3 regions of the Pseudomonas sp. NPDC098747 genome follow, and region 3 is predicted to be linked to each of the others. Evidence: predicted binding sites of a transcription regulator. Region 3 holds the regulator's gene; each other region holds the start of a gene.
The links. The regulator FliA, encoded in region 3, starts transcription of late flagellar genes. The targets are predictions, from matches to a motif close to CTAAAGTTTNNNNNNNNNNNGCCGNTAA.
Positions count from the first base shown of each region.

Region 1 (2,201 bases), on a different contig from region 3:
TTTCGGCGGCCGCATGCTCGGCGTTTTTCGCCACGTCCTGCACGCCGTAAGTCACCTCGTTGATCGCGGTGGCCACCAACTCCATTTGTTGCGACTGCTGCTGGCTACGTTGCTGGGCCTGCGAGGCATCGTTGCCCAGTTCGCTGGACGATTGACCGAGCGCGCTGGCCGACACCTGCAACTCACCGATCACCCGGCGCAATTTGGCGGTGAACGCGTTGAAGTGATGAGCCAGTTCGGTGACTTCATCCTTGCCGTGGGTATCGAGGCTGCGGGTCAGGTCACTTTCGCCGCTGGCGATGTTGGCCATGGCGTTCACGGTTTCCTGCAAGGGGCGCACGATGCTGCGCGCGATCAGGATCACCAGCAGAGCCATGATCACGGCAATCGCCAGACCGATAACGCTGGCCTTGATCATCTGGCTCTTGAATTCGGCCTGCACGTCGTCGACATAAACCCCGGAGCCGATTACCCAGCCCCACGGTTCGAACAGTTTGACGTAAGAGGTTTTCGCCACTGGCTCACTTGCGCCGGGTTTTGGCCAGCGGTAGTCGACCATGCCGGCGCCCTTGGACCTAGCAATCGCAACCATCTCGTTGAACACCGCAAAGCCGTCCGGATCGCGGATCGCCGAGAGATTCTGGCCTTCGAGCTTGGGGTTGGTCGGGTGCATGACCATCACAGGCGTGAGGTCGTTGATCCAGAAGTAATCACTCTGGTCGTAACGCAAGCCACGGATGGCGGTGAGGGCCTGTTTCTGCGCGGCTTCCTTGGTCAGCGTGCCGGCGGTTTCCAGGTCGTGATAATAGGTCAGCAGCCCGCTGGCAGTCTGCACCACGTGCTGGGTTTTCTGGGCTTTGGCGTGATACAGGTCATCATGGATCTGCTTGAGCATCAACACGCCCAAGGTCAGCAACATGACCACCGCCACGATCAAGATGAGCCACAAGCGTCGGCTGATCGACACACTGCGCAAGCTGTTCATAACGCTGTCACTCCGGATTCTTTTTCTTGTAATTAACGACCGCCAGCATCCAACCACGATTTCGTGAGCGGGCATACGCGACCCAAGTCGTATAACGCGGCAGCGCTATTAAGCCTTGTCTGTTAGGATTTCGGCCCCGCGCGTGAAAACCTGAATCCAAGTTGTTATTTCACGGAATTTTGATCCTTTCGTAGGGATCCTGTGCGTGCGGAATCGGTCCAGCATTAACCAGCTACGCTGATCGCAGTGAACGTAAAAATACTATCGGGGCATGCCGGCGTGCATCGCTCTTTGGGGGATTGATGGATCTTTGGACCGCCTTGCAGGCATTGATACTTGGAGTTGTAGAGGGGCTGACGGAGTTTTTGCCCATTTCCAGTACCGGACACCAGATCATTGTTGCCGACTTGCTCAACTTCGGCGGCGAACGGGCCATGGCGTTCAACATCATTATTCAGCTCGGCGCGATCCTCGCGGTGGTCTGGGAGTTTCGCCGCAAGATTATCGACGTGGTCATCGGCTTGCCGACCCAGCCAAGTGCACGGCGCTTTACCGCTAATCTGCTGATCGCCTTTTTGCCGGCGGTGGTGTTGGGGGTGATTTTTGCCGATCTTATCCACGAATACCTGTTCAATCCGATCACCGTTGCGGCGGCGTTGGTGGTGGGCGGCGTAATCATGTTGTGGGCCGAAAAGCGCCAGCATGAAGTGCATGCCGAAACGGTCGATGAGATTCGTTGGAGCGACGCCCTGAAAATCGGCTTCGCCCAATGCCTGGCGATGATCCCCGGCACTTCGCGTTCCGGCTCGACGATCATTGGCGGTCTGCTGTTCGGTTTGTCGCGCAAGACGGCCACCGAGTTCTCGTTCTTCCTCGCCATGCCGACCATGGTCGGTGCGGCTGTGTACTCGGGCTACAAGTATCGCGATTTGTTTGTGCCGGCGGACTTCCCGGTGTTTGCCATTGGTTTCGTCACCGCGTTTGTCTTCGCGATGATCGCGGTGCGCGGCTTGCTCAAGTTCATCGGCAGCCATAGCTATGCGGCATTCGCCTGGTATCGGATCGTGTTCGGTCTGGTGATTCTGGCGACGTGGCAGTTTGGCTGGGTGGACTGGTCGGCGGCCAAGGCATGAATGATTCCAACGCACGCCGCCCGGAAGGTCGGCCGTCCGGCGGCAGTATTCAGAACCTGAAACTGAAGCTGGTCGTCCTGTTG
Region 1 is NZ_JBIWAL010000008.1:46,131-48,331, reverse strand. It holds gene ACIQVE_RS07345 (methyl-accepting chemotaxis protein) at 1-985, opposite strand, end outside; gene ACIQVE_RS07340 (undecaprenyl-diphosphate phosphatase) at 1,288-2,118, shown strand; gene ACIQVE_RS07335 (DUF1294 domain-containing protein) at 2,115-2,201, shown strand, end outside.
Region 1: a site for FliA is predicted at 1,113-1,140, ahead of ACIQVE_RS07345 (methyl-accepting chemotaxis protein). Genes of this name have one in related genera too.

Region 2 (2,201 bases), on a different contig from region 3:
CTTTGGTGGCTGCGGAGCATCATCCGCGCTTAGGGCGTTTGGCACGTTCTCTCAATCTCCAGGCAAAATTTGACGATGACTTGCCGGCATTTTGCCAGCATGTTTCGCGTGTTGATAGTGCAGGCACATCGAATGGCTCACGCCTGGCTGAAGGTGCGCGGCTTGACGGGTCTGGCGAAAGTGCCGCTGGCGTCATAAAGCGCTGGCGGTTCGCCCCCGGTGAGGATTTTCAGCTGATTGGACGTCGCGGCCTGCTGGATCTGGATCGACTGGCCATTCTTGACGTTGGCTGCCTGGCACTGGCTGATGAGGTCGGTGAGGGCATCGCCCTGCGTCATCAACTGCTCGCCAATGCTCGACTGGCTGGCCAGTTGCTCGAGGCCCGTGCGGTCAGTCGGCAGGTTCAGGCTGGCGAGGATTTCGCTGCGCTTGCGGCCATGCTGTTCAAGCAGAATGATCAATGCCTGTTTGCGCGCCAGAATTTCTTCCAGCAAGGGCATGTCGCGACCATGCAAAGCGAGGGCTTCGGTTTGCAGTAACTCCAGCAATTGTTGAGCTGGAGCAAAGTCGTCGTTGATCAGTTGCAGTAAATTAGTGTCGTGCATGGCTGGCCTTGGGTTTTAAGCGTCCAAAAGCCTGGCGCAGGCGAAGGCCTAGCGCTGGGCTTCGAAGTTGAGCAGTTTGCTGGCTACACGGTTGCTGTCGACTTTATAGCTGCCATCGGCAATCGCGGCTTTCAACTCGGCCACGCGGGCTTTGTCGACAGCAGGCTGATCGCGCAGCTTGTCAGTGACCTTCTGCAACTGTTGAGCCTCATTGCTGAGGTGTACCGACTCCCCGCTTTTTGCGGTACCGGCCGATTCGGCCGGGGTATTCAGCGGCGCGGAGGTGCCGGTTTCGGCGTTTTCCTTGGCGTTGCTGGTACGCGTACTGCCCGTAAGTGACGAGGAGCTGTTCAAACGGCTGAAATCGATGACCATGATAAAAACCTCTGGGAATTTGGACGCTTGCCATGTTTTCGGCTATTCCCTGGAAAACTTTAGACTCATTTATCAATGAGCTTGCGCGCAGTCCTGCTGCGGCACAGTTTAGGGAACAGCTCGGGTCAGCGCCAGTTTTCCATCACCGTTTACATCGCCACTTCCACTTGGCCCGGCGCGGTGACTTGCGCCTTGATGACCCGTTGCGAGTTGAGGTTTTTCACCCGGATCTGTTCTCTCAAGCCGCCATTGGCCAAGGCTTCGCCGGGCATGCGCACGGCCATCGTACCGCTGCGGGCGGTGATGACGACTTGATCGCCTTTGCGCACGACTTCTGCCTGTTCCAGATGCACCAGGGTAATGACCTGATCGGCTACCGTTGGTCGGGTTAATTTCTGTCCGATCGCGTCGTCTACCGACGTCAAAAAACCTTGATTGATTGTGCTGACATCGCGTTCGCGCAAGGTCACGTCCTGAGGCTCGATAATTCCGGCGCGTTTGAGTGGTCGGGTAGTGGTCACAATCTCGCGAAACAGGCGGACTTGAGCGGGTACGAACACGGTCCAGGGGGAGGCGCCCTCACAGCGAAGTTTGACCGTTACCCGGCCCAAAGGACGTGCCGGACTCTCAAGTGATGCTGTCAATTCCTTGTCGCACATAGGCATGCGCATGCGGGGGTCGAGCTGGTTCACTTCGATTTCGTAGCGCCCTTCCGTTTGACTGGTTGCCAGATAGTCTTCTACGGTGAACTCAAGAAAGCCCTGGGTGACGCCGATAAGCATGTCAGGCATGGTAACCGCATCAGCAACGGCAGGGCTGCCAGCGAAACAGCAGCAAATGGCGGACACCGCGCAAAGCCCTCTGCGGAGGGAAGATGTCAGGCGTCGGAAAAATGTCGTTTGAGCGTTCATACGAGTTAAAAAGCAAGCGCCGTGCCGTTTAGCAATGAATGTGCGTCGCAACAACACTTGGCGTTGGTGTAGGAGTCTGGCATGGCTGGTGTAATGGATTCGGTGAACCAGCGCACGCAACTGGTAGGGCAGAATCGCCTGGAGCTGTTGTTGTTCCGTCTTGACGGGCAGCAGCTCTACGGGATCAACGTGTTCAAGGTTCGGGAAGTGCTGCAATGCCCGTCGCTGACGTTGATGCCCAAGTCCAGTCCTGTCGTGTGCGGGGTGGCAAGTATTCGGGGGGCGACCATTCCGATCCTTGATCTGGCAA
Region 2 is NZ_JBIWAL010000070.1:12,782-14,982, forward strand. It holds gene ACIQVE_RS26355 (flagellar brake protein) at 1-45, opposite strand, end outside; gene ACIQVE_RS26360 (flagella synthesis protein FlgN) at 138-605, opposite strand; gene flgM (flagellar biosynthesis anti-sigma factor FlgM) at 654-980, opposite strand; gene flgA (flagellar basal body P-ring formation chaperone FlgA) at 1,130-1,891, opposite strand; gene ACIQVE_RS26375 (chemotaxis protein CheV) at 1,973-2,201, shown strand, end outside.
Region 2: a site for FliA is predicted at 1,016-1,043, ahead of flgM (flagellar biosynthesis anti-sigma factor FlgM). Genes of this name have one in related genera too.

Region 3 (2,201 bases):
CCGTGGCGCAGTTTCTCAACCGATGCGTTCGAAAATCTTCTCGATTTTGTCTTTCAACGCCTGGGCCGTGAAGGGTTTCACCACATAGCCGTTAACACCGGCCTGGGCTGCTTCAATGATCTGTTCGCGCTTGGCTTCAGCGGTCACCATCAGCACTGGCAGGTGCTTGAGTTTTTCATCGGCGCGCACGTGGCGCAGCAGGTCGATACCGGTCATTCCCGGCATGTTCCAGTCTGTTACCAGAAAGTCGATGTTGCCGCTGTTGAGAACCGGAATGGCAGTGATGCCATCGTCAGCCTCGACGGTGTTGGTGAACCCCAGATCGCGCAGCAGGTTCTTGATGATCCGCCGCATCGTTGAGAAGTCATCAACGATGAGGATTTTCATGTTCTTGTCCAATTCGACCTCCAAGCAGTCTTAAACGCGCCCAGCACCTGGACGCGCCATTTCATTCAATCCGGCGTAGCACTCGAAGACTGTCTGGAGCACAACAGAGCAAGACCGGTGCCGTTCATCAACCGCACCAGCCTCGTTCGCAGTGTCCCCACACTGCCTTCAGCGCGCTCGCCACTCCCCCAAACGCCCCCGCAAACGGGCCGCGCACTGGCTGTGTAACTGGCTGACCCGCGATTCACTGACGCCAAGGACTTCACCGATCTCCTTGAGGTTCAGCTCTTCGTCGTAGTACAGCGCCAACACCAGTCGCTCACGCTCCGGCAAATTGGCAATCGCGTCCGCCAATGCGGCCTGAAAGCGTTCATCTTCCAGATCGCGTGACGGCTCAAGATGAGCGCTCGCGCCATCCTCGTGCAGCCCTTCGTGTTCGCCGTCCTGCAACAGGTCGTCGAAACTGAACAAGCGGCTGCCCAGGGTGTCATTCAAAATCCCGTAATAATCGTCGAGACTCAATTGGAGTTCGGCCGCAACCTCGTGATCTTTAGCATCGCGGCCGGTTTTAGCTTCAATCGAGCGAATTGCGTCGCTGACCATACGGGTATTGCGGTGAACCGAGCGTGGCGCCCAGTCCCCTTTGCGCACTTCGTCGAGCATCGCGCCGCGGATTCGAATGCCCGCGTACGTTTCGAAACTGGCGCCTTTGCTGGCGTCATATTTGGTCGAAACTTCGAGCAGGCCGATCATCCCGGCCTGGATCAGGTCCTCGACCTGCACACTTGCCGGCAACCGGGCCAGCAAGTGGTAGGCAATGCGTTTGACCAGTGGCGCGTAACGCTCGATTAATTCGTACTGCGCATCACGTGCCGACTTCTTGTAGTAGTTCATACCGCTTGCGGTCATATGACAGGCCCTGCCGTTTGCTGCACGAGGCGCTCGACGAAGAATTCAAGGTGACCGCGCGGGTTGGCAGGCAGCGGCCAGGTATCGACCTTCTGTGCGATTGCCTTGAACGCCAGGGCGCACTTGGAACGCGGAAAGGCTTCATAGACCGCACGTTGTTTCTGCACTGCCTTGCGCACGCTTTCGTCATAAGGCACGGCGCCGACGTATTGTAGGGCCACGTCCAGGAAGCGATCCGTGACCTTGGTCAACTTGGCGAACAGATTGCGCCCTTCCTGCGGGCTCTGCGCCATGTTGGCCAGGACACGGAAGCGGTTCATGCCGTAATCGCGATTGAGCAACTTGATCAGCGCGTAAGCGTCGGTAATCGAAGTCGGCTCGTCGCAGACCACCAGCAACACTTCTTGCGCGGCGCGTACAAAACTGACTACCGAGTCACCAATACCCGCAGCGGTGTCGATGACCAGTACGTCGAGATTGTCGCCGAGGTCGCTGAAGGCCTGAATCAGACCGGCATGTTGGGCCGGGCTCAGATGAACCATGCTCTGGGTGCCCGACGCGGCTGGCACGATGCGAATCCCACCCGGGCCTTGCAACAGAACGTCGCGCAACTCGCAGCGGCCTTCGATCACGTCGGCCAAGGTGCGTTTGGGCGTCAGGCCCAGCAGAACGTCGACGTTCGCCAGTCCCAGATCGGCGTCCAGCAGCATGACCCGACGGCCAAGCTCTGCCAGCGCCAGAGACAAGTTCACTGACACGTTAGTCTTGCCGACTCCACAAATGACTCCGGTCACCTCGATCACCTGTACGGGATGCATGCTGCCCATGTTATTTCTTTACCTTGTCTTGCATAGACGGAGGCCACATTACTGGCTGCGCGTTCACAAACGGAACAATGCATGGCA
Region 3 is NZ_JBIWAL010000035.1:47,078-49,278, forward strand. It holds gene ACIQVE_RS19955 (chemotaxis response regulator CheY) at 16-387, opposite strand; gene fliA (RNA polymerase sigma factor FliA) at 556-1,296, opposite strand; gene fleN (flagellar synthesis regulator FleN) at 1,293-2,123, opposite strand.